DNA from 2 places in the Mesorhizobium sp. M1A.F.Ca.IN.020.04.1.1 genome. Region 1 is predicted to be linked to the other one. Evidence: riboswitches for the same ligand, from Rfam matches in the RefSeq annotation. Region 1 holds a riboswitch; the other holds the start of a gene.

Region 1 (12,082 bases):
GCGATGGCTGCGAAAACGCTGGCGCATGGCCTGCAGCTCGCCGAGCCGGCGCATGTTGCGCTTGCGCCTGGCGGTCACGCCATAGCGCAGCCAATGCTCCTCGCGCACGATCTGGCGGCCGAGCTTGTGCTGTTCGCGCTCTTCCTCTTCAAGCACCTGGTCGCGCCATTCCTCAAAGTGCGCGAACCCCTTGTCCAGCCGGCGCGTCTGGCCGCGGTCGAGCCAGACGGTGGCGCGCGAGACGCGCTCGAGAAAGCGGCGGTCGTGCGAGATCAGGATCACGGCCGACGAGGTGCGGGCAAGCTCTTCTTCCAGCCATTCGATGACCGACAGGTCGAGATGGTTGGTCGGCTCGTCGAGGAGCAGGATATCGGGCTCCGGCGCCATGACGCGGGCCAGTGCTGCGCGGCGCGCCTCGCCGCCGGAAAGGTCGTTCGGCCGCTCCTCGCCGGTCAGGCCGAGATGCTCCATCAGATAAGTGGCGCGATGCGGGTCGTCGGCCGGCCCGAGGCCGGCTTCGACATAGGCGCGCACGCTGGCGAAGCCATCCATATCGGGCATTTGCGGCAGGTAGCGCACCGTTGCCGAGGGCTGGCGGAATACTTCGCCGTCCTGCGGTTCGATCAGCCCCGCGACGATCTTGAGCAGCGTCGACTTGCCCGAACCGTTGCGGCCGACAAGCGCGATCTTCTCGCCGGCGGAGGCGCTCAGTGCCGCGCCGTCGAGCAGCGGCGTGCCGCCAAAAGTCAGTTTTATGCCATCCAGATTGAGAAGAGGCGGGGCCATGTCAGCTTTCGGGAAGAGGATAGGGGTGGGCGAGCAGCAGCGCCCGGCCACGCTCGAGCGCGATATGGAGCCGGCCCTTGACCTCATTTGATATGGTAAGCGAGGAGCCGAACGCCACCTCGACACCGTCCAGCGCCCATTTGGCGCCTGAGACCGTCAGGCCGGCGAGGTCGGAGAAGCCGAGCACCGAGAACAGCGTGCCCTCGGCGTAGTCGAAGCCGGCTTTGCCCGGCAGGATCGGCACGCCCTCCTGCGCGCCGCTGGTCAGCAGCACGGTCATGCCCGCCTCGGCCAGCCGCACGCTCAGAGCCAAATGCAGAAAGGCATGATCGGCGCGCTTGCCGCCGAAGGCGCCGGCCAGCATCAGGCTGGTGGCGCCGCGCGCCAGCGCCTCGGCAATGGCGAGTTCGCCGTCGGTCATGTCCTTCTCGGTCGGGAAAATCTTGCGCGGCACGGCGGCCAGATTCTCCGGCAGGTTTGGCGGTACCGAGTCGAAATCTCCGACCCAGAGCTCCGGCAGCAGGCCAAGCATATCGGCATGGCCGATACCGGCATCGGCGGCGATGATGCGGGAGCCTTCGATCTGGCGATCGAGCCGAGGCGTGCGGACGAGATCGCCGCCAAGCAGGATGGTGAATGTGCCCATGGCAGTCGCCCTTACCAGCCCGGCCAACGAAACGGAAGCGGGCGCGTCCAAACGGAATCGCGCTTCATTACCGCGGTGAACCATCATAATGCCCCGGAAACTTCCGCTTGCGCGCCGCATCGGCCGGGCCTATGTCTCGAAATGCTCTAACGGGGTGCCGGACGCTGATTTTGCGAACCGGCTGAGAGGCACAAAGCCAACCCGCTGAACCTGATCCGGTTTGTACCGGCGGAGGGATTAGACGTTTCGGACCATCCGACGCCTCAATTCCTTTAACCGAACGAAGGAGGCGCCGATGCGCTCGCTATTGTCCAACCTTGTTCTTGCAGCCGGCCTGGTTTCGCTTTTGGTGGGCGTCGGGCCTGCCGAGGCGAAAGACAAGCTTACCGTCTACACCTACGAAAGCTTCACCGCCGACTGGGGTCCCGGGCCCGCGGTGAAGAAGGAATTCGAGGCCGAATGCGGCTGCGATCTCGAATTCGTCTCGGTTGCCGACGGCGTGGCACTGCTCAACCGCGTCAAGCTGGAGGGCGCCGGCACCAAGGCCGATGTCGTGCTCGGCCTCGATACCAACCTGACCGCGGATGCCAAGGCGAGCGGCCTATTCGCGCCGCATGGCGCGGTGGCCGATTTGAATGTGCCCGGCGGCTGGAAAGACGACACTTTCGTGCCTTTCGACTACGGCTATTTCGCCGTCGTCTACGACACCGAAAAGCTGAAGACCCCGCCGAAGAGCTTGAAGGAACTGGTCGAGGGCGCCGGCCCCGACAAGATCATTATCCAGGATCCGCGCACTTCGACGCCGGGCCTCGGGCTGCTGCTGTGGGTCAAGTCGGTCTATGGCGACAAGGCGCCGGAAGCCTGGGCCAAGCTGAAGCCGAAGGTGCTGACCGTGACGCCGGGCTGGAGCGAGGCCTATGGTCTGTTCACCAAGGGCGAGGCGCCGATGGTCCTCTCCTATACCACTTCGCCGGCCTACCACATGGTGGCCGAGAACACCGAGCGCTATCAGGCGGCGTCCTTCGAGGAGGGCGAATATCTGCAGATCGAGGTCGCCGGCATCACCAAAACCGGCGCGAAGAACCCGCTGGCGGAAAAATTCATAGCCTTCATGACCGGGCCCAAGTTCCAGGACATCATCCCGGAGACCAACTGGATGTTCCCGGCCGGCAAGACCGACAAGCCGCTCAACCCGGCCTTCGAAAAGCTGGTGAAGCCGACCAAAACCCTGCTGTTCAGCCCGGACGAGGTGGCGGCCAACCGCAAGGCCTGGGTGGATGAATGGCTGGCGGCGATGAGCAAGTAGGACGCAGGATGGCGCTTGAGCACCCCCCTCTGTCCGGCCGGCCATCTCCCCCGCAAAGGGGGATCGGTGATTTCGCTAGCCGCCGACGGTGTAGGAAGAGCGGCAAAGCTGCCAATCTCCCTCCTAGAGTGGGAGATGTCCGGCAGGACAGAGGGGGGTGCGACGGAACGCGGCGTTCGCTAGCTCGAGCCAACGTGGTGCAGCGTGCAATCCACGCCGCGCCCTGACCCTCGCATCACCGCCGGCATCATCGCCCTTGTCGCCATCACTTTGCTCATCGGCGGCGCCTTCGCCGGCCTGATCCTCGAAGGCGCGAGCGGTCCGTCCAGCGCTGCCGCGGCCTTCGACAGCTATCTGCTCCGCGTCGCCCGCTTCACGCTTTGGCAAGCGCTGCTGTCGACATTGCTTTCGGTCTTGCCGGCAGTGTTCGTCGGCCGCGCCCTGTCCAGGCAAACGAACTTTCCCGGACGTCGCCTGATCCTGCAGTTGTTCACGGTGCCGCTGGCGCTGCCGGCCATCGTCGCCGCGCTCGGCGTGTTGGCGCTCTACGGCCGTGCCGGTTATTTTGCCGGCATCCTCGGCACGTTCGGCGGTGGGGAATGGCCGGGCATTTACGGCCTTTCCGGCATCCTGGTCGCGCATGTCTTCTTCAACCTGCCATTGGCCACGCGGCTGTTCCTCGAGGCGCTCGGCACCGTGCCGGCCGACCAGTGGCGGCTGGCGAGCCAGCTCGGTATGGACGCTCGATCGGCCTTCCGGCTGATCGAATGGCCGGCGCTGCGCACGGCGCTGCCGGGGGTCGCCGGGCTGGTCTTCATGCTGTGCATCACCTCCTTCACAATCGTACTGACGCTGGGTGGCGGGCCGGCGGCGACGACGCTGGAGGTCGCGATCTACCAGGCGTTGCGCTTCGATTTCGATCCCGCGCGGGCCGTGACACTAACGTTTCTGCAGATCGTGCTGACCTTCGTCGTGGTCGCCATGCTGACGCGACTCGGCGCCAACACGGCCGGCGATGCGAATCTGCCGGTAGCGCCACGCCGCTATCTTGCGGCCAGCACCGCCGAGGCCGTGTTGAATGCCGGCCTGATCGTGCTTGCGCTGCTGTTCGTCGCCGCACCGATGGCGGCGACCGTGCTCGCCGGGCTGGAGGCGGATCTCGGCCGGCTGGCCGGCGAGGACGCCGTGCGCCGCGCGACGCTCACCAGCGCCGGGCTCTCCTTTCTCTCGGCGCTGCTTTGCGTGATGCTGTCGCTGTCGCTGGTTGCCGCCCGACGCGCACTGGCCCTGCGGCGCCGCGCGGGCGGCGCCATGTCGCTGCTCGAACACGCCGCCGACACCGGCGCCGGTTTCGTGCTGGTCGTGCCGCCGATCGTGATCGGCGCCGGCTGGTTCCTGGCTCTGCGCAACATCACCGATGTCTTCGCCATCGCACCCGTCATGGTCGTCGCGGTCAATGCGGTGATGGCGATGCCATTTGCCATTCGCGCCGTCCGCCCTGCCTATGACGCGGCGAGCGAGCGCCACGAGCGACTCTGCCTGGCGCTCGGCATTTCCGGCTGGAACCGGCTGCGGCTGGTCGACTGGCCGTCGCTCCGGCGGCCCTTGGCCACCGGCTTTGCGTTCGCCATGGCGCTGTCGCTCGGCGATCTCGGCGTGATCGCGCTGTTCGGCAGCGATTCCGTCCAGACCTTGCCCTATCTTCTACTCGCGCGCATGGGCAGCTACCGGACCGCCGACGCCGCGGGGCTGGCCTTGCTGCTCGGCCTCGTCTGCCTGCTGCTGGTTGTCGCCGCCGACTGGCTGGGGCGGGAGGCAAAGGCATGACGAGGGATAATAATGGCATCGCGGCCACGAAGGGCCTGGGCGTCACGTTGGACGGCGTATCCTTCAGCTATGGCGAGGCATCCTTCCGGTTCGATGTCGAATTCGCCGCCGGCAGGATCACCGCCATCATGGGGCCGAGCGGTTCAGGCAAGTCGACGCTGCTCAATCTGGTGGCCGGCTTCGAATCACCCAATGCTGGCAAGGTGCTGATCGGCGGGATCAATGTCGACAATGCGCCGCCCTCGGCGCGGCCGGTGTCGATGGTGTTCCAGGAAAACAACCTGTTCACCCATCTTTCGGTCGAGGGCAATGTCGGGCTTGGCCGCTCGCCATCGCTCAAGCTCACGGCCGACGACCACCGCGCGGTCGCGGACGCGCTGGGGCGTGTCGGCCTCGCCGGCAAGGAAAAGCGGCTGCCGAGCGAGCTTTCCGGCGGCGAGCGGCAGCGCGTCGCGCTGGCGCGGGTGCTCATACGGGACCGTCCGGTGCTTCTGCTCGACGAGCCTTTCGCCTCGCTCGGCCCGGCGCTGCGCGAAGACATGCTCGATCTCGTGGCCGGCATCCACGCCGAGCGACAGATGACCGTGCTTTTCGTCACGCATCAGCCGCAGGACGCGCGCCGCATCGGCCAACGGATCGCGTTCGTTGACGAGGGCAGGGTCGCGGCAACAGGGTCGGCCGCCGATTTCTTCGACGGTGCTGGACCGGAGGCCTTCCGGCGCTATATCGGCGATCGAGGCGGCAGCGTTGCCAGATGACAACACATTGCCCGGAAGCGGACATAATTTACGGCCAAACCGGCTGCGGGTGATCAGGCGTTTGCTTGCCTTGTCCGGGGGAGTGTGGCTAGGTCCGGCCATGCTGGTCCGGGTGGGCCGTGATTTGCCGAAAGATTACGAAAGGAAGCCGATCTGACAGCCGGCATCGAGAGGGTATGGACTAAGCCGCTGGCGCGATTTTTCGCGATGGCCGGCTTTGCCGTGGCGCTGGCGAGCTGCCAGATGTTCACGCCGCCGGACGTGCAGGAGTCCGGCTTCCAGCCCTCCGACAAGCCGATCACCGTCGACAATGTCGTCGCCAATGCCAGGCTGGCCGAAATGGCCAAAGCGCAGCATCCGCGGATTCTCGCCACCTATGGCGGCGAATATTCCGATCCGAAGCTCGAGCGAATGGTGGCCAAGGTCGTCGGCAATCTGACGGTGGTCTCGGCCAATCCGACCCAGACCTATCGCATCACCATCCTCAACTCGCCCAACGTAAATGCCTTCGCGCTGCCGGGCGGCTATCTCTATGTCACGCGCGGACTTTTGGCGCTGGCCAATGACTCCTCCGAGCTTGCGGCCGTCATCGCGCATGAGATGGGCCACGTCACCGCCAATCACGGGTTGCAGCGGCAGCAGCTCGAGGCCGAGGAAGGCCTGGCGACCAAGGTCGTCTCCGACGTGCTCGGCGACAGCCCGACCGCCAAGGCCGCGCTCATCCGCGGCAAGCTGAGGCTTGCGCAGTTTTCGCGCAACCAAGAACTGCAGGCCGACGCGATCGGCATCAAGTCGATCGGCGAAGCGGGCTATGATCCCTATGCGGCCGGCCGCTTCCTGCAGTCGATGTCGGCCTATACCGATTTCCGTTCGGTCAGCGGCGCCACGGATGCCAGCCTCGACTTCCTGGCCACGCATCCCAACACGCCGCAGCGCATCGAGCTGGCGCAGCGGCTCGCCCGCAACTTCGGACCGCCCGGCGTCGGCACGCGCGACCGCGATGCCTTTCTCGCCGGCATAGACGGGCTGCTCTACGGCGACACGCCGGAAGAGGGCTATGTGCGCGGCCAGACCTTCCTGCATCCCGGCCTTGGCGTGTCGTTCTCGGTGCCCGAGGGTTTCGTCATCGACAATTCGGCGGCCGCGGTGACCGCGACCGGTCCGGGCGACATCGCCATCCGCTTCGATGGCGTGGCGATCGACAAGTCTGTGTCGCTCACCGACTATATCCGCAGCGGCTGGGTCGCTGGACTAGACGATGCCAGCGTGCGCCAGGAAACGGTCAACGGCAACGAGGCGGCGATGGCGCATGCCAGCGCGCAAGGGTGGCAGTTCGATATCGCGGTCATCCGGGCCGGCGGACAGGTCTACCGGCTGCTGACTGCGGCACCCTCGGCCAGCACCGCGCTGGAGCCGGTCGCGCGCTCCGTCAGCAGCTCCTTCCGCACGTTGAGCGCGGCCGAGAAGGCGGCGCTGAAGCCGCTGCATATCCGGGTGGTCACTGTGCAGCCCGGCCAGAACATGGGCACGCTTGCCGCTCAGATGGTCGGCGTCGACCGAAAGCTCGACCTGTTCCGGGTGCTCAACGCAATGTCGCCGGGCGCGAGCGTGTCGGCCGGCGACAAGGTCAAGATCGTCACCGACAAGTAGGGTCGCATCCCGTTTCGTGCTTCCGCAACGAATCAGCCGCGCGCTTCTATTCGGTCAACCCGGGCGCGCGGCTGCCGCAGCAATCAGAGCCCGCCACTGCTGCCGCCTTCAGGGCTGGTCTGGCCGCCGGTGCTGCCCCCGCTGCCCTCACCACTTTGGCCGCCGCCGGACCCCGAATGATCGCCGCTACTGCCGCGCCAGGGCGCCGGCCCGGTATCGGTCTGAGGTGGTTTGACCACTGTCGGGACTGTCACCGTCGGCGTCTTCGGCGCGGGTGTGCGGACAACCTTTACCTTGGTGACTATTTTCGTCACAACCTTCGGCTTGCACACTGCGACCGTTAAGGTGCTGCGCGCGGGAAGGCCGAGAATGCTCATCGAATATGCCTCTTGCCGCGCGATGCCGGCTTTGAGGAAAGCCAAGGCGCGGGCCTCGTCGGCGGGCACGCCGTTGCGGCCATCCTTGAAGATCACGGCGAGGTCGTTCATCGCGTTGACGTGCCCCATGGCCGCCGCCTTGAGCAGCAGGTCCAATCCCTTGCCGGTATTCTGCTCGACGTCGACACCATTGAACAAGGCTCGCCCCCAAGCGGCCATCGCATAGGGGTCTCCCTTGTCGGATGCTTCTGAATAGAAGCTGATCGCTTTCGCGGAGTCCGCGGCCGGTCCTATTCCGGACGAAGCGATATGGCCGAGCTCGAACATGGCGCGGACGTGCCCCCTGTCGGCAGCTTCCTGGATAGCTTTCCTGGCCTCGTCGACCTTGCCGGACGCCAGCAGCGCCCGCCCAAGCTCGTAGCGAAACCGAGCGACGTCGGGGTAGGCCTTCACCGCCGCCTGGCAGGCCTCAGCGGCCTCGCCGGCGATCTCGTTCTGCAAACGGCCGGGCGCGACGCCCTGCAGGTCGAGCGGTGCGCCCGCCGCTTGGTCGCAGGGGTCGACGCTTGGCGACAGCTTCATCATCGCTGCCTTGGACGCGCTGCCGCCGCGGATTTGGAAGCCAATCTGGACCGGAGCAGCCGAGCCGATCTGCGGCTCGTAACGCAAATTATCGACTTCACCGGCCATCAGGCTGGAATCCGGAGACAGGGTCCGGTCCGGCAGCGACAGAGTTCCCGCTGCCGGATAGCTTGCAAGCTTCAGGCTGAGTGCGGGGTCGTTGCTCGGGAAATCGAGCTTCAGCGGAACCGGACCGACGCCAACCGGGATGCTGATATCGCGATTTTCGATCGCCTCGGCGGCGCCGGTGAGGTGGATGCCGCTCTCTGGATCCGGCTGCTTCTGCTTGGCCGTGACCTCCTGACCCCCGGCGTCATCGTGGCGCATCAGCACCACCTCGTCGACCAGCGAGGAATTCTCCCACGGAACCTGCTTGCCGTTGGTGGCTTTGACCACGTCGCGGCGAACCGCCGCCATCACCGTGCGGATTTCCTGGTTGGGCGCCAACGCGTGGCGCGAAAAGGCAGATGAGAACGGGCTGAGGGCACCGCGCCCGTCATAGGCGACCGCGCCTGGCTCGGTGGCGAAGGCAATCAGCGTGTTCAGTGAGCTCTTCACCTGCGCAAGGCCGGCGTCGCCCGCGACGATCAGCTGGTCCCTCAGCCAGTAATCCTGGCGGGGGAAAGGATTGTTCCGGCAGGCGTCGAGGATGATCACCTGGATCTTCGCTTTCGAGCGCAATTGCTCCAGCACGTCGTCGAGCTTGATCGCCTGGACCTCGATGTCGGCGGCATCCTTCAGCGACGCATCGACGGGGATCAGGAAATTCTCGCCCCCGATCTGAAAACCATGGCCGGAATAGTAGACGACGGCCAGATCCGCACCGTCCGCCGCGGCGAGATAGTTGCGGAACCGCTCCTCGAACTGAAGCTTGGTCAAGTCCTTTGCGACGAAGACGTCGAAGCCGGCCAGCCGGAACGTGTTCGCGACGTCCTGAGCATCTTTGTCCGGGTTTTTGAGAGCCGGAATATTTCGGTATTCGGCATTGCCGATGACCAAGGCAACCCTTCGATCGGCGTGAGCCTCGAACGCGGTGAAGCACACGAGAACCAGGGCTGCAAGGAACGCGCAGCATCGCAGCATGGCAAACCCCCATCCGCTAAAGTTGGTGCAGTCAGGAAGACAGTTTACGCCGCGAGGGTCTGTTAAAGAATTCACAATCCATAGCTACGGATGCAGAAAGCCGCCAAGAGATGGCCTCCTGACGTCTTCGAGCCGCTGCCTCGGCTTTCAGGCGGCTTCCGCCAGGAATTCGGGGTTCTGCTTCACTAGCGCCGCCCGCAGCTTTTCCATGGCGCGGGCTTCGATCTGGCGGACGCGTTCCTTGGAGATGCCGAGCGCCTCGCCGAGCGATTCCAGGGTGGCGCCGTCGTCGCTAAGGCGGCGCTCCTCGATGATGCGCAGCTCGCGCGCATTGAGCGCGCCGAGCGCGCTTTTCAGCCAGACCGCGCGGCGCTCGACGTCGATCGTTTCGCCGACGACCTCGTCGGGAAGCGGATCCTCCGAGACCAGGAAATCCATCCGCTCGGCGGCGCCGTTCTCGTCGGCAAGCGGGGTATTGAGGGAGCTGTCGGGGGCCGAAAGACGCGAATCCATCATTGCCACGTCGGCTTCCGGCACGCCGAGCGCGGCCGAAACCTCGCGGTACAGCGAGGCATTGGAGAGCGGCTCGGCGCCGTTGGCAAGCCGCGCGCGCAGCCGCCTCAGATTGAAGAACAGCGCCTTCTGCGCGGAGCTGGTGCCGCCGCGCACGATCGACCAGTTGCGGAGGATATAGTCCTGCATCGAGGCGCGGATCCACCAGGTGGCATAGGTCGAGAAACGCACTTCGCGGGCGGGCTCGAAGCGGGCAGCCGCTTCCAGCAGGCCGACATGGCCTTCCTGAATGAGGTCGCCGAGCGGCAAACCGTAGTGGCGGAATTTGGAAGCCATCGAAATCACCAGCCGCATATGGGCGACGGTGATCAGATGCAGCGCGTCCTGATCCTTTTTTTCCCTCCAGCGTATGGCCAGGAGATGCTCCTCGTCGCGCTCGAGATAGGGTGCCTTCATTGCCGCCCGGACTAGTGTCCGTCCTGCCACATCCTCGATCATGCCGGCTCCTTTTGGCGGTCGTTGCACTGGATGACGGTTGAAATGACGTCGCAGCGCCCTACAACAGCCAGCAACGTGCCAGAAGCGCGAATGGTTCCGTAGTGCCGGCGGATGCATATGCCTGCCGAAAACGTTTCTGTTATCGATCCGTGAGGCTTGGCTTGGCGGATTTTTCGCTGGTTTTGAGAACTGGATTTCTGGAACGGTCGATTTTTGAAATCTGGTTCCTTATTTCTTGAGGTTCCATCTGCCAGTTTGCGGCTCTCACCATGCGCCGGGGCACCGGTCAAAACGGGATCACAGAAAAATGAAATGGCTCAAATCGCTTCTCGTCGCCGGAACGCTGCAGGTTCTGGCAGTCACAGCCGGTCATGCCGGCGCCAATCTCGACCAAATCAAGCAGGCGGGCGTGATCAAGGTCGGCACGGAGGGCACCTACGCGCCCTTCACCTATCATGACGAATCCGGCGCCCTGGTCGGCTTCGACGTGGAGATCGCCAAGGCGATCGCCGAGAAGCTCGGCGTCAAGGTGCAGTTTCTCGAGGGCAAGTGGGACGGCCTGATCGCGGGGCTCGATGCCAACCGCTACGACGCCGTCATCAACGAGGTCGGCATCACCGACGCACGCAAGGCCAAGTATGATTTCTCCGATCCCTACATCGCCTCCAAGGCGGTGCTGATCGTGCGCGGCGACAACAGCGACATCAAGATATTCGCGGATCTCAAGGGCAAGAAGGCGGCGCAGTCGCTGACCTCGAATTTCGGCAAGCTCGCCGAGAAGAACGGCGCCGAATTGGTCGGCACCGACGGCTTCGACCAGTCGATCCAGCTGCTGCTCACCGGTCGCGCCGACGCCACCATCAACGACAGCCTGTCCTTCCTCGATTTCAAGAAGCACAAGCCCGACGCCAATGTGAAGATCGCCGCGCAGGAAGAGAATGCCGATTATTCCGGTGTCATCGTGCGCAAGGGCGATCCGGAACTGGTGGCGGCGATCAACAAGGCGCTGGCCGACATCAAGGCCGACGGCACCTACAAGAGGATTGCCGACACATATTTCGGCCAGGACGTCTCGCAGTAAGCCCAGTCATCCCTTTTGCTTGAGTTCCGGCGGGCCGTCTTTGACGGCCCGCCGATTTTTACCTGATAGTCGCTCGCATGCGGCCAGAGGTCGCAGCGTCCGGAAAGGAGAAGGGCTCCGTGCCGCACTGGTTGCATTTGATGCTGGAGTCGCTGCCGGCGCTGCTATGGGCGGCACTGATCTTCACCGTGCCGCTGACGCTGCTGTCCTTCGCCTTGGGGCTTATCGCCGGGCTGGTGACGGCGCTGATCAGGCTGTTCGGCCCGAAACCGCTGGTCGCGCTTGTGCGCTTCTATGTCTGGATCTTTCGCGGCACGCCGCTCCTGGTGCAGCTCTTCCTGATCTTCTACGGCCTGCCGTCGGTGGGCATCCTGCTCGATGCCTTTCCCGCAGCGCTGATCGGCTTCACGCTCAATATCGGCGCCTACACGTCGGAGATCATCCGCGCCGTCATCGGCTCGGTGCCGAAAGGGCAGTGGGAGGCCTCCTATTCGATCGGCATGACCTGGAGCCAGGCGATGCGGCGCACGATCCTTCCGCAAGCGAGCCGCGTCGCGGTGCCGCCGCTCTCCAATACGTTCATATCGCTGGTCAAGGACACCTCGCTCGCGGCGGCAATAACGGTGCCCGAAATGTTCCAGGCTGCGCAGCGCATCGTCGCCACCACTTACGAGCCGCTGATCCTCTATGTCGAGGCGGCGGCGCTCTATCTGGCGATGAGCTCGGTGCTGTCGGCTCTGCAGGCGCGGCTGGAGGTGCGGCTCAACCGCTATGGCGGCTTCCTGGAGGCCAATGCATGATCGGCCTTACCAACATCGAGAAGCGCTTCGGCGACAATCTTGTCCTGAAAGGTGTCACCGTCAGCATCGACGAAGGCAGTGTCACGGCGCTGGTCGGGCCTTCGGGCGGCGGAAAAAGCACGCTCTTGCGCTGCAT
Region 2 (12,082 bases), on a different contig from region 1:
TCGCGCCGGTCTTCTTCCATTCGGCCGGCGCCCTTTTGCACGAACCTCATCCATCGGCCAAGCATCGCTTTTCCAAACAGTTGGCTACGGAAAGGCGCGCAGAGACGAAGGCCCGAAATCGGGACGAGGACGCCGCTTTGGTCCTGCAGCTACTTGACCATTGATCGTTGCAGCCCAGTGCCGGCGATTTCTCCGGGGCTGCTTTCGAAGTCGAAGAGCCTTTGGGTCGCAAGCGCCGCGGCGCCACGCGCCCAGGAATCGTCTGCCCAATCGGGTGTAATCGGTGGCGGGTTCCACATGGCATAACGCTTCAATGCATCGCGCATTGGCCCGAACAGATAGTCGCCAAAGGTGACGGCTTCGCCCCCGCCGACAATCACTTCCGGATCGATGATATTGCAGAAACCGCCCAGGTATCGTCCAATCCCCTCGCCTGCCTCCTGCAGCAGGTCTATGGCTGCCCGGTCTCCAGTCTTGGCCGCGTTCAGCATGTCGTGGCGCGTCACTTCACCAGCGAGTCGCCTGGCCTCCTTCCATCGCCGCACCAGGGCCGGTTCCGAGAAGAAGGTCTGCAGGCAACCGCGCCTGCCACACTCGCATGGCGGCCCGTTCGGATCGTATGTCGAGTGACCCATCTTGCCCGCGGCGCCATTCGCGCCGTGATGGACAGAGCCATCGATGACCACCGCGCAGCTGATGCCGGCCCCGATGGCCAGGGCCCCGACGGTGCGATGATGCCGGCCAAGTCCGAACAATTGTTGCGCGAGCGCAAATGCGTTGGTGTCGTCGTCCGCCCAGACGGGTACGCGCACGCGTTCGGCAAGCATCGCAGCGATCGGCACATCGGCCCAATTGAACCGGTGGCTCAACCGGCAGACACCGTTATCGATGACGCCTGGTACAGCGATGCCGATCCCGCTGAGCTGGGCGCCTGTCGGTGCCCTGCGGTCGGAAACCAGCTCCTCGACTGCCGAGGCGCAGGCCTCCACCGTACTTTGTGGCGACAGATCGGGGACAACGACCTGCTTCGTAACAAGTGGAGTCGTGGCAAGATCGGTCAGCACACAATCGATGCCGCCTACCTTCAGCTTGAGCCCGGCCACAAGCCTGCCGGCGTAGTTTATATTGATCGGGATAGGTCGACGTCCCGGCGCGCCAAGACTCGCCTCCCCTTCCACCAGAATATTTTCCTCGAGCAATTCAGACACGACGAACGTCACCGCCGCGGGGCTGAGGCCCGTAACAGAGGCGATTTCGGCGCGGCTTATAGCACCTTGCCTTCGCAGCAGGTTCAGGATCAGCCGCCGGTTGATCGCGCGGGCCGTTTGCTGATCGCCTTTGAGCTTCATTCCTGCCCCATAATTAATTTTGTAAATTAAGTATTGACCATGCTGACATCCATACGCTACGAATTCGCATGGTTCAATTGGAATCCGGCTGTTCTCAGGGAGGAGATAGAAGCCATGACCGCCGACTTTTCCGCGTTAACCACAACAAGGCGCCGTTTCCTCAAGGGCACTGGCGCGGCACTCGCCGCTTCGGCGACTGGTCTTTGCCTCCCGGCCTTGGCGCAGGCTCAGGAAATCACCATCATTTCCAACCTCAGCAATGTCGAGCAACGCCAGATCCTGCAGCGGCTGGCGAGCGAGTATGAGGCAAAATCAGGCGCCAAGATCGTCATCAACAACATGGACCACGAGGCCCATAAGACGGCAATCCGCAGCTATCTTGTCGTCGGCGCTCCGGACATCTGCTTCTGGTTTTCCGGCAACCGCATGAAGGCCTTCGTCAACAAGGGCCTTTTTGACGACATCTCCGATCTGTTCGCCAAGGAGAACTACAAAAGCGTACTCGGCGCCACCACAAGCGCGGTCACCGTCGACGGCAAGCAGTATGGCCTGCCGATGGGAGGTCTTCTCTGGGGCCTCTTCTATCGCAAGGACGTCTTCGCCGAAAAAAATTGGTCGCCGCCCAAGACCTGGAACGACTTCCTCGCCTTCGGCGAGGCGGCAAAGTCCGCGAAGATGATCCCGATCAGCATGGGCACGAAGGAGCTTTGGCCGGCGGGTGGCTGGTTCGACCACATGAACCTGCGCATCAACGGGCTCGACAAGCACATCGCGCTGATGGACGGCAAAGTTCCTTACACCGATCCGATGCTGACGCCAGTCTTCGACAAATGGAACGATCTGATCAAGGCGGCCTTCTTCTCGCCGAGCCACAGTTCGTTCGGATGGGAGCAGGCGGGTGCTGCCCTAGCGCAAAAGAAGGCGGCAATGATGGACCTGGGCGGCTTCGTTCGATCCGCCTTTCCGGAAGCGGATTTGCCTCAGCTTGCCTACGCGCCATTTCCCGAGATCGTTCCCGGCGTCGCCCGCTACGAGGATTTTTCGGTCAACTCCATCCACGTTCCGGCGAATGCGAAGAACAAGCAGGGTGCGCGCGACTTCCTCGCCTATTTCTACAAGCCGGAAAATCTGGGCGCATTCCTCGCCGCCGAAGGCGCCATCCCGCCTCGCAACGACTGCCCGCCAAGCAAGGACCCGCTGGTCAATGCTGCGGTCGAGGAACTGAAGAAAGTGGTTGGAACATCGCAATATTACGATCGCGACACCGATCCGGACATGGCCCAGGAAGGGATGGCGGGGCTGCAGGAATTCATGGTCAAGCCTGAGCGACGTGAGCAGATCCTCAAGCGCCTCGAAAAAACCCGCAAGAGAATCTTCGGTTGATCCTCCCTAGCTGACGGGCGCCGCCTTTCGGCGGCTCCCGGCTCTCTTTTTTCGGATGGAACGCCATGCCTCCTGTCTGGCGCAGAAATCGTCATTGGTTGACGCCGGTACTTTTCCTGCTGCCGGGCCTCATCCTGTTCGGCTCGGTGATCCTTGCCGCCTCCATCGAGACGGTCTGGATTTCGCTGCACGACTGGGATGGGATTGGCGCCAAGACCTGGGTCGGGCTCGCCAACTATGTCGAACTGGCCGACGATCCGCAGTTCTACGTCTCGCTCAAGAACAACGTAATCTGGCTGCTGATCTTCATGCTGGCGCCGCCGATCGGCCTGGCGCTTGCGCTGATCGTGAATCAGCAGATCCGCGGCATGCGCATCCTCAAGTCGCTGTTCTTCGTGCCGCTTGTGCTGGCGACCGTCACCGTCGGTGTCGTGTTCGGATGGGTCTATGATCCAAACTTCGGGTTGCTGCAGCTTCTCTTCGGCGCCTTTGGCGGTACCGCCCCGGCGCTGCTTTCAGACGAGACCTTCGTCACCTTCGCGGTAGCCGCCGCCGGTCTGTGGCCACAGATCGCGTTCTGCATGATCCTGTTCCTGGCGGGCCTGAACAGCCTCAACGACGATCTGATCGCCGCCGGACGCGTCGACGGTGCGCGCGGCTGGCGCATGTTGCGCCATGTCGTCCTGCCGCAACTGTCGCAGGTCGGCTTCATCGCCATCGCGGTGACGGTGATCGGTGCGCTGCGCTCCTTCGACATGATCGCGGTCATGACCAGTGGCGGCCCCTATGGCTCGTCCACCGTGCTCGCCTACCAGATGTATCAGGAGTCGATCTTTTCCTACCGCTTTGGCTACGGCGCCGCGATCGCCACCGTGCTGTTCGTGATCATGATCGTCTTCATCGCCTGGTATCTCAGTGGCCTCATCAAGGCCGAGCGGAGCAACGCCTGATGTACCCGCGCCCCATTCCCGAAAACGCCAGGATCCAGCGAGCCCTCTATCTAGGTGGTGTAACCCTGGTCGTGATCCTGTGGCTGCTGCCTCTGCTCGCCGTGATGCTGACCTCGATCCGTTCCAACGAGGAGCTGATGGCCGGCAACTATTGGGGCTGGCCGCAGAAATTCAGCCTGATCGACAACTACAAGGCGGTTTTCGACCAGACCGCCATGCTGCGCTTTTTCCTCAACAGCCTGCTGATCACCATCCCATCCGTCATCGGCGTTCTCATCCTGTCGACACTGACCGGCTTCGTCTTGTCGCGCTACCCGTTCCGTGGCTCCAACCTCATCTTCGCCCTCTTCGTCGGCGGCAATTTCCTGCCGGCGCAGATCATGATGATCCCGGTCCGCGACCTGATGGTGAGGCTGGGTCTCTACGACACCGTCTATGCGCTGATCGTTTTCCACATTGCCTTCCAGACCGGCTTCGCCACGCTTTTCATGCGCAACTTCATCGCCGCTCTCCCGGGCGAACTGTTCCAGGCGGCGCGCGCCGAAGGCGCCTCGCCGTTCCAGACATTGCGCCACGTGGTTATTCCGCTGGTCCGGCCTGCACTGGCGGCACTCGCGATCCTCACCTTCACCTTCGTCTGGAACGACTATTTCTGGGCGATCGTCCTTACCCAGAGTGATGCGGTCAAACCCGTTACCGCAGGCCTGAACAATCTGCGCGGCGAATGGACATCGGCCTGGAACATCGTCTCGGCGGCCACGATCTTCGTCGCCCTGCCCCCGGTCGTGATGTTCTTCATGATGCAGAAGCACTTTGTCGCCGGCCTCACCATGGGAGCCGTCAAGGGATGATCCGCCGCGAACCCTGCCGCACCCGACACGCACGGAAAGGCGCCTCGATATGAGCAGCGTGGAATTGCGAAAAGTCGACAAGCACTATGCCGGCTACCATGCCCTGAAGACGGTCGACCTGACGATCGAAAAGGGCGAGTTCGTCGTCATGGTCGGCCCCTCCGGCTGCGGAAAGTCGACATTGCTGAAGACGATCGCCGGGTTGGAAACCATCAACTCCGGCCACATCGTGATCAACGGGCGAGACGTCACCAGGGAAGAACCCGGCGACCGCGGCATCGCAATGGTCTTCCAGTCCTATGCACTCTACCCACACATGACCGTGGCCGAGAACATGGGCTTCGGCCTGCGGATGGCCCACCGGCCCAGGACCGAGATCGACGCCGCCGTCAAACGCGCAGCACGGATCCTGCGTCTGGAGGAGCAGCTCGACAAGCGACCGAAGCAATTGTCGGGCGGACAGCGCCAGCGCGTCGCGATCGGCCGCGCGATCACCCGCTCTCCCGAGGTGTTCCTGTTCGATGAGCCGCTGTCGAACCTCGATGCCGCGCTGCGCACTCAGATGCGAGTGGAACTTTCGAGCCTGCACGCGCAGCTTGGATCGACGATGATCTACGTCACCCACGACCAGGTCGAGGCGATGACCATGGCCAACCGGATCGTAGTCCTCAACAAAGGCCGGATCGAGCAGGTCGGCTCGCCGCTGGAACTCTACGCCAACCCTGCCAACATTTTCGTCGCGGGCTTCCTCGGCGCGCCGCGCATGAATTTCATCGAAGCGAAAGCAGTGAGCGTCGGCGCATCCAGCGTCTCGGTAGCCGCCGCCGGCCTCCCTGCCATTACCTTGGATGGCATCGACGCCGGCGGCCTTTCGGCTGGTGATGCCGTGACCATCGGCATCCGGCCGGAGGCCCTGCGTGTCGCCGAGCCAAGCGACGGCGCAATGCCGGCCTTCTCCAGCCAGGTGCGTCTGGTCGAGCAGCTGGGGCGCGAAACCGTCCTCTACGTCGACGCCTCTCCGCTTCAGACGACCAATTCCGACAGCGGAACCGGCAATTTCACGCTTCAGCTCAACAAGGTTTCTACCGTCGCGGTCGGCGCCGCGTTGCGAGCAGGGTTCGAAACCGGCGACGCCTACCTCTTCGGCCCGGATGGCCGCACGCTCACGCCAAGAAAACCCGTCGCCTCAATCTGAACCTCGAAATTTCGAAAGTCCCATACGCATGAACCGCAAAGAGCCCGCTCCGCTATCCGTATGGCGGCCCCTCAATCTTGACCGCTTTCTGCTCGGAGCACCTCATTACCCCGAACATGTCGACGAAGGCTGCTGGCAGCGTGACGCCGAGCGCATGGCTGCCGCCGGCGTCAACACAGTGCGTATGGGAGAGTTCGCCTGGCACATTTTCGAGCCCCGCGAAGGCAAGTTCGAGTTCGGCCTGTTCGATCGCGCGATCGAACTTCTCGGCCGCGCGGGGATCGACACGATCATGTGCACGCCGACAGCCACCCCTCCCCGCTGGCTCACCGTCAACTATCCCGAAGTGCTGCGCGTTGACATGAACGGGCGGGCCTCAAGCCACGGATCGCGCCAGCATGCCGACACCACAAGCCCGGTATTCCGCGCCCACAGCCGCCGCATCACCCGCGCCATGGCCGAGCATTATCGGCACAACCCGCGTGTGATCGGCTGGCAGACGGACAACGAGCTCAACACCACGGTGTCGGAATCGTTCGCGCCTTCGACAAGGCTGGAGTTCCAGAAATACCTGCAGAAGGCCTACGGCACCATTGAGGCGTTGAACTTCGCCTGGGGCGGCCACTTCTGGGCGACGGCCTACGACGATTTCTCGCAGATCGACCTGCCGAGACCGCTCATGCCGTCCTACCCCAGCCCCGGCCACGTGCAGGACTACCATCGCTTTCTGGCCGCCGCGACCGCGGCCTTCCAACACGACCAGGTCGAGATCCTGCGCGCCGCCAATCCGGACTGGTTCATCTTCCACAATCTTGGCCAGCTTGCCGACATCGACTTCCGCGGTCAGTTCGGACAGGACCTCGATTTCATCGGCTTCGACATCTATCCGATGCTCTATGACGAGATGCGCCGAACCGGCGGGCATGCCGCGACCCAGGCCCTCCATCTCGACATATGCCGCGCCTATTCCGGCAACTTCATCGTTCCGGAGCAGGCCTCAGGCTTCGGCAGCCAGCCCGGCTTCTCGACGATGACGCCGGAGCCCGGCGAGATGCGTCGCATGGCCATGACCTCGGTGGCGCGCGGCGCCGACGGTGTCATGTTCTTTCGTTGGCGTCCCGCGCATTTCGGCGCCGAGATCTACTGGATGGGCGTCATCGATCACGACGACGTGCCGCGCCGCCGCTATGACGAGGCAGGCCGCTTCTTCCATGAGATCGCCGCCGCGAAGGAGCAGATTCTTGGCACCGCAGTGCGCATGGACCTCGGCATCGCCGGCGCGGACTTCGACAACCAGGAGGCTCACAAGACCTATCCGATCGGCCTCCCCAGTCCGCTCGAAGACGCGACGCTGCTTCATCGCCACTGCTATCAGAACGGCATTGCATGCGGGTTCATTCATCCCGAAGACGATCTTTCGCGGCTCAAGGCGCTCTACGTCCCGCATTGGGTGATGTGGAAGGATGAATGGAACGAGGCTGTTGAAACATTCGTCCGCAACGGCGGTACGCTGATCCTATCGGCATTGAGCGGGACGAGGGACGAGAACAACCACATCATTCGCGAGCAGGCGCCCGGCAAGGCCCTTGCAGCCCTGAGCGGCGTCAGGGTGGCGGAGTTCGGCCGCGTCGTTCCCGAAGGCGGCAGCGGCCTGTTTCCGCTGTTTCGTCCGGCTCCGTTGGGCGCCTATGCACCGCCGCCGCTCCCGGCCTCGTCCGCGGAACGCAAATACCTGTTCACCCTTGGCAATGAAGAATTCCAGGCTGCGCATTTGTACGAGGTGCTTGATGTAGCGCCTGACACCGAGGTGCTCGGCATCTGGTCGAACCGCTTCGCCGCCGGCTCTCCGGCAATTACCGCCCGCAAGGTTGGGCAAGGTCGGGTTGTCTATGTCGGCACGTATCTCACGCCGCAACTGACGGAGAAGCTTGTCGATGTCGTGCTGGCCAAAGCCGGTATAGCGCCTTTGCTGCCCGACCTGCCTGCCGGGGTGGAGGTCTCTGTCAGGGAAGCCGACGACCGCCGGCTGATGTTCGTGCTGAACACCACGGAAGTCGCCGTGATCGTACCCAACGTCCCAAAGGGCCTCGACCTGCTGACGGGCAAGGCCGTTGAAGGAACGCTGCAACTCGACCCTTACGGCTGCGCAATAATTCGGTCCTGAACAAATCGAACCAGCGTCCGTAGACGCCGAGCAGATGCTCTTCGAGGCGAAAAATGCGTTCTTCAATCCGCCGCCACAAGGGATTCGCAAAAGCGTTTCCTTGGCGGATGACAAGTGGGCCCCGACTGCCAGCTCGACGCGCGCAAGGTCGTGGCTCAATGGGCGTCGATGTAAGAGATGCTCGATCAAAGCTGCGTGGCTGCGCCCCTTCTCGTCGCTTGTTCGAGGCTGGAGAAGTCATGAAGTCGAGTTGACAGGATAGCGTCGCATCGTCCAACCTAGGCGCCTCACCAGGGGAGTCCCGGCAAGGGGCTGAGATACTGCTAATAGCGCGCAGTGACCCGTTGAACCTGATCCAGTTCATACTGGCGTAGGGACGGTGCGAGGCTTCGCGGGTCGGCAATCCGGCTTCGGCATTCGGGCAGTGCCCGCATCCTAAGCGAAGCGTCACTTCCTCCTCATCGCGTGGACTGGGTCTCCGTGCACTCGAGCAAGGAGGCTCACTCATGAATGCCCACACCCCGACCGTCACCGTCGGCGAATTGCCCGCTTCGAAGAAGGTCCACAAACCCGGTCAGCTCCACCCGGAGCTGCGGGTGCCGATGCGCGAGATCTCGGTCCACCCGAGCGCCGGCGAGCCGCCGGTCACGGTCTATGACTCGTCCGGTCCCTACACGGACACCGCGATGAAAACCGACATCGAGCGTGGCTTGCCACGGCTGCGCGAGGCATGGATCGAGGCGCGCAGAGACGTGGAGCGCTACGAGGGCCGCACGATCAAGCCGGAAGACAACGGCTTCGTCTCAGCCGATCGCCTGACGCCGGAATTCCCGGTTCGCAACAGACCGTTGCGCGCGGCCGGCGGCCGCGCCGTCACACAGCTCGCCTATGCGCGCGCCGGCATCATCACGCCTGAGATGGAGTTCGTCGCCATCCGCGAGAACCTCGGCCGTGAGCAGTTGCGTTCGAAAGTTCAACGTGATGGCGAAAGCTTCGGCGCCGCGATCCCCGACTTCGTCACGCCGGAATTCGTGCGCGACGAGGTGGCGCGCGGCCGCGCCATCATCCCGTCCAACATCAACCACCCGGAAAGCGAGCCGATGATCATCGGCCGCAATTTTCTGGTCAAGATCAACGCCAATATCGGCAACTCCGCCGTCACCTCATCGATGGCCGAAGAGGTCGAGAAGATGGTGTGGGCGATCCGCTGGGGCGCCGATACGGTAATGGACCTCTCGACCGGGCGCAACATCCACAACATCCGCGAATGGATCGTGCGCAATTCGCCGGTGCCGATCGGCACGGTGCCGATCTACCAGGCGCTGGAGAAAGTCGGCGGCGTCGCCGAGGAACTGACCTGGGAGGTGTTCCGCGACACCCTCATCGAGCAGGCCGAGCAGGGCGTGGACTATTTCACGATCCATGCCGGCGTGCGCCTGCCCTATATCCCGCTGACCGTCGACCGCGTCACCGGCATCGTGTCGCGCGGCGGCTCGATCATGGCCAAGTGGTGCCTGCATCACCACCAGGAGAGTTTTCTCTACGAGCATTTCGAGGAGATCTGCGACATCGCCCGGGCCTATGACGTGGCGTTCTCGCTCGGCGACGGCCTTCGCCCCGGCTCGATCGCCGATGCCAATGACGCGGCCCAGTTCGCCGAGCTGGAAACGCTCGGAAAGCTCACCAAGATCGCCTGGTCCAAGGACTGCCAGGTGATGATCGAGGGCCCCGGCCACGTGCCGATGCACAAGATCAAGCAAAACATGGACAAGCAGCTCGCGGTTTGTGGCGAAGCGCCGTTCTACACGCTCGGGCCGCTCACCACCGACATAGCGCCCGGCTACGACCACATCACATCGGGCATCGGCGCGGCGATGATCGGCTGGTTCGGAACGGCGATGCTCTGCTACGTCACGCCGAAGGAGCATCTCGGCCTGCCCGACCGCGACGACGTCAAGACCGGCGTCATCACCTACAAGATCGCAGCCCACGCCGCCGACCTCGCCAAGGGCCATCCAGCCGCCAAAATCAGGGACGACGCGCTGTCGCGGGCGCGCTTCGAGTTCCGGTGGGAAGACCAGTTCAACCTGTCGCTCGATCCGGAGACGGCGCGCGCCTTCCACGACGAAACCCTGCCGAAGGAGGCGCACAAGGTGGCGCATTTCTGCTCCATGTGCGGCCCCAAATTCTGCTCGATGCGGATCTCGCACGACATCCGCGCGGAAGCGCAGAAGGAAGGGCTCGCGGCCATGGCGGCGAAGTACCGCGACGGCGGCGATCTCTACATGCCTGTCGACAGCACCCCCGAGCGCACGGACACGCCATGAAGGTGCTCATTCGCGGCGCTGGCGTCGCCGGATTGACACTCGCGCACGAGCTGGCAACGCGCGGCGCCGATGTGACCGTGGTCGAGAAACGCCTCGAGATCGCCGGCAATGCCTCTTGGCACGCTGGCGGCATGCTCGCGCCCTGGTGCGAGCGCGAGAGCGCCGAGGAGACCGTGCTGACGCTCGGACGCGACGCAGCCGATTGGTGGGACGCCGCCTTGCCCGGCCATGTCTCGCGCCAGGGCACGCTGGTGCTGGCGTCTGCCCGCGATGCCGGCGAACTCGACCGGTTCGGCCGCCGCACATCCGGTTTCAGGCAGTTGGACGCCAGCCAAATCGCGGCACTCGAGCCGGCGCTCGACGGCCGGTTTGGACGCGGTCTGTTCTTCGCTGAGGAAGCGCATCTCGACCCGCGCAAGGCGCTGCTTTCCCTGCGCGACAAGCTGCGCGGGATGGGCGCGCGCGTCGAGTTCGGCCGCAGCTCGGCGCCCGCATCTCAGGATATCGAGGTGGATTGCACCGGCAGCGGTGACAGGCGACCGGAACTGCGCGGCGTGCGCGGCGAGATGCTTATGCTGCGAACGGGCGAGATCTCGCTGGCCCGGCCAGTGCGGCTGCTTCATCCGCGCATCTCGGTCTATGTAGTGCCCCGCGCGGAAAACCTGTTCATGGTCGGCGCGACGATGATCGAATGCGATGCCAAAGGCCCGATCACCGCGCGCTCGACCATGGAGCTGCTCGGCGCCGCCTATGCGCTGCATCCGGCCTTCGGCGAAGCCGAGCTGGTCGAAACCGGTGTTGGCGTGCGTCCCGCATTCACCGACAACTTGCCTCGCGTCGAGCGCGACGGGGGGAATATTCGCATCAACGGCCTCTACCGCCACGGCTTCCTGCTCGCGCCGGCCATGGCGCGGCGGGCAGCCGACCTCATCCTGGAATCCTGGAGCAAAGGAGTTTGCCCTTGAAGCTCACCGTTAACGGCCAAGCCCATGAAGTCGCGGCGGAAACGCTTGCCGCGCTGCTCAGCGAACTCGATTTCCAAGGCGGCTGGCTGGCAACCGCGCTGAACGGTGACGTCGTACCGGCCAGGGAGCGCGACCGCTGCCGGCTCAAAGATGGCGACCGCATCGAAATCCTTTCACCGATGAAGGGAGGCTGATCCATGCTCGAGTTCTATGGACAGAAACTCGCGTCCCGCCTTCTGCTGGGCACCGCGCTTTACCCCTCGCCTGCCGTCATGGCGGAGGCGGTGAAAGCGTCCGGCACGGAGATCGTCACCGTGTCGCTCCGCCGCGAAACCTCGGGCGGCAAAGCCGGCGGCCAGTTCTGGTCGCTTGTCCAGTCGCTCGGCGTTCGCGTGCTGCCCAACACCGCCGGCTGCCACTCGGTGGTGGAAGCGGTCACCACGGCGCGGATGGCGCGCGAGGTGTTCGGCACTGACTGGATCAAGCTCGAAGTGATCGGCAACCACGATACGCTGCAGCCCGACGTATTCGGATTGGTGGAAGCCGCAAGGATCCTTGCCTCTGAAGGCTTCGAGGTGTTTCCCTACACGACCGACGACCTCATCGTTGCCGAGCGCCTGCTCGACGCCGGCTGCAGGCTCTTGATGCCCTGGTGCGCGCCGATCGGCTCCGCACGCGGGCCGCAGAACCCCGATGCGCTGCGAAGCCTGCGCGGCCATTTCCCCGGCATTCCGCTGATTGTCGATGCTGGCATCGGCCGGCCCTCGCATGCCGCGGCCGTGATGGAGCTCGGCTACGACGCGGTGCTGCTCAACACCGCCGTCGCCAGGGCCGGCGATCCCGTTGCCATGGCGGCGGCCTTCGGCAAGGCGGTCGAGGCCGGCCGCGAGGCCTATTG

The links. A riboswitch is a leader RNA that binds a small molecule or an ion and turns the genes downstream of it on or off. The one in region 1 is predicted to bind thiamine pyrophosphate.
Region 2: another riboswitch for thiamine pyrophosphate. It lies ahead of thiC (phosphomethylpyrimidine synthase ThiC); the one in region 1 lies ahead of thiB (thiamine ABC transporter substrate binding subunit).

The regions. Positions count from the first base shown of each region.
Region 1 covers NZ_RZSN01000125.1:2,381-14,462, reverse strand. The annotation lists gene EOA49_RS22340 (ABC-F family ATP-binding cassette domain-containing protein) at 1-786, opposite strand, end outside; gene EOA49_RS22335 (thiamine diphosphokinase) at 788-1,432, opposite strand; TPP riboswitch at 1,573-1,686, shown strand; gene thiB (thiamine ABC transporter substrate binding subunit) at 1,728-2,738, shown strand; gene thiP (thiamine/thiamine pyrophosphate ABC transporter permease) at 2,943-4,565, shown strand; gene thiQ (thiamine ABC transporter ATP-binding protein) at 4,562-5,323, shown strand; gene EOA49_RS22310 (M48 family metalloprotease) at 5,531-6,973, shown strand; gene EOA49_RS22305 (caspase family protein) at 7,057-9,054, opposite strand; gene EOA49_RS22300 (RNA polymerase factor sigma-32) at 9,202-10,065, opposite strand; gene EOA49_RS22295 (amino acid ABC transporter substrate-binding protein) at 10,373-11,146, shown strand; gene EOA49_RS22290 (ABC transporter permease subunit) at 11,266-11,946, shown strand; gene EOA49_RS22285 (amino acid ABC transporter ATP-binding protein) at 11,943-12,082, shown strand, end outside.
Region 2 covers NZ_RZSN01000152.1:2,366-14,447, reverse strand. The annotation lists partial or broken gene EOA49_RS33140 (hypothetical protein) at 1-164, shown strand, start outside; gene EOA49_RS24575 (ROK family protein) at 150-1,349, opposite strand; gene EOA49_RS24570 (ABC transporter substrate-binding protein) at 1,464-2,732, shown strand; gene EOA49_RS24565 (sugar ABC transporter permease) at 2,798-3,682, shown strand; gene EOA49_RS24560 (carbohydrate ABC transporter permease) at 3,682-4,533, shown strand; gene EOA49_RS24555 (ABC transporter ATP-binding protein) at 4,583-5,728, shown strand; gene EOA49_RS24550 (beta-galactosidase) at 5,757-7,892, shown strand; TPP riboswitch at 8,175-8,287, shown strand; gene thiC (phosphomethylpyrimidine synthase ThiC) at 8,399-10,219, shown strand; gene thiO (glycine oxidase ThiO) at 10,216-11,184, shown strand; gene thiS (sulfur carrier protein ThiS) at 11,181-11,378, shown strand; gene EOA49_RS24530 (thiazole synthase) at 11,382-12,082, shown strand, end outside.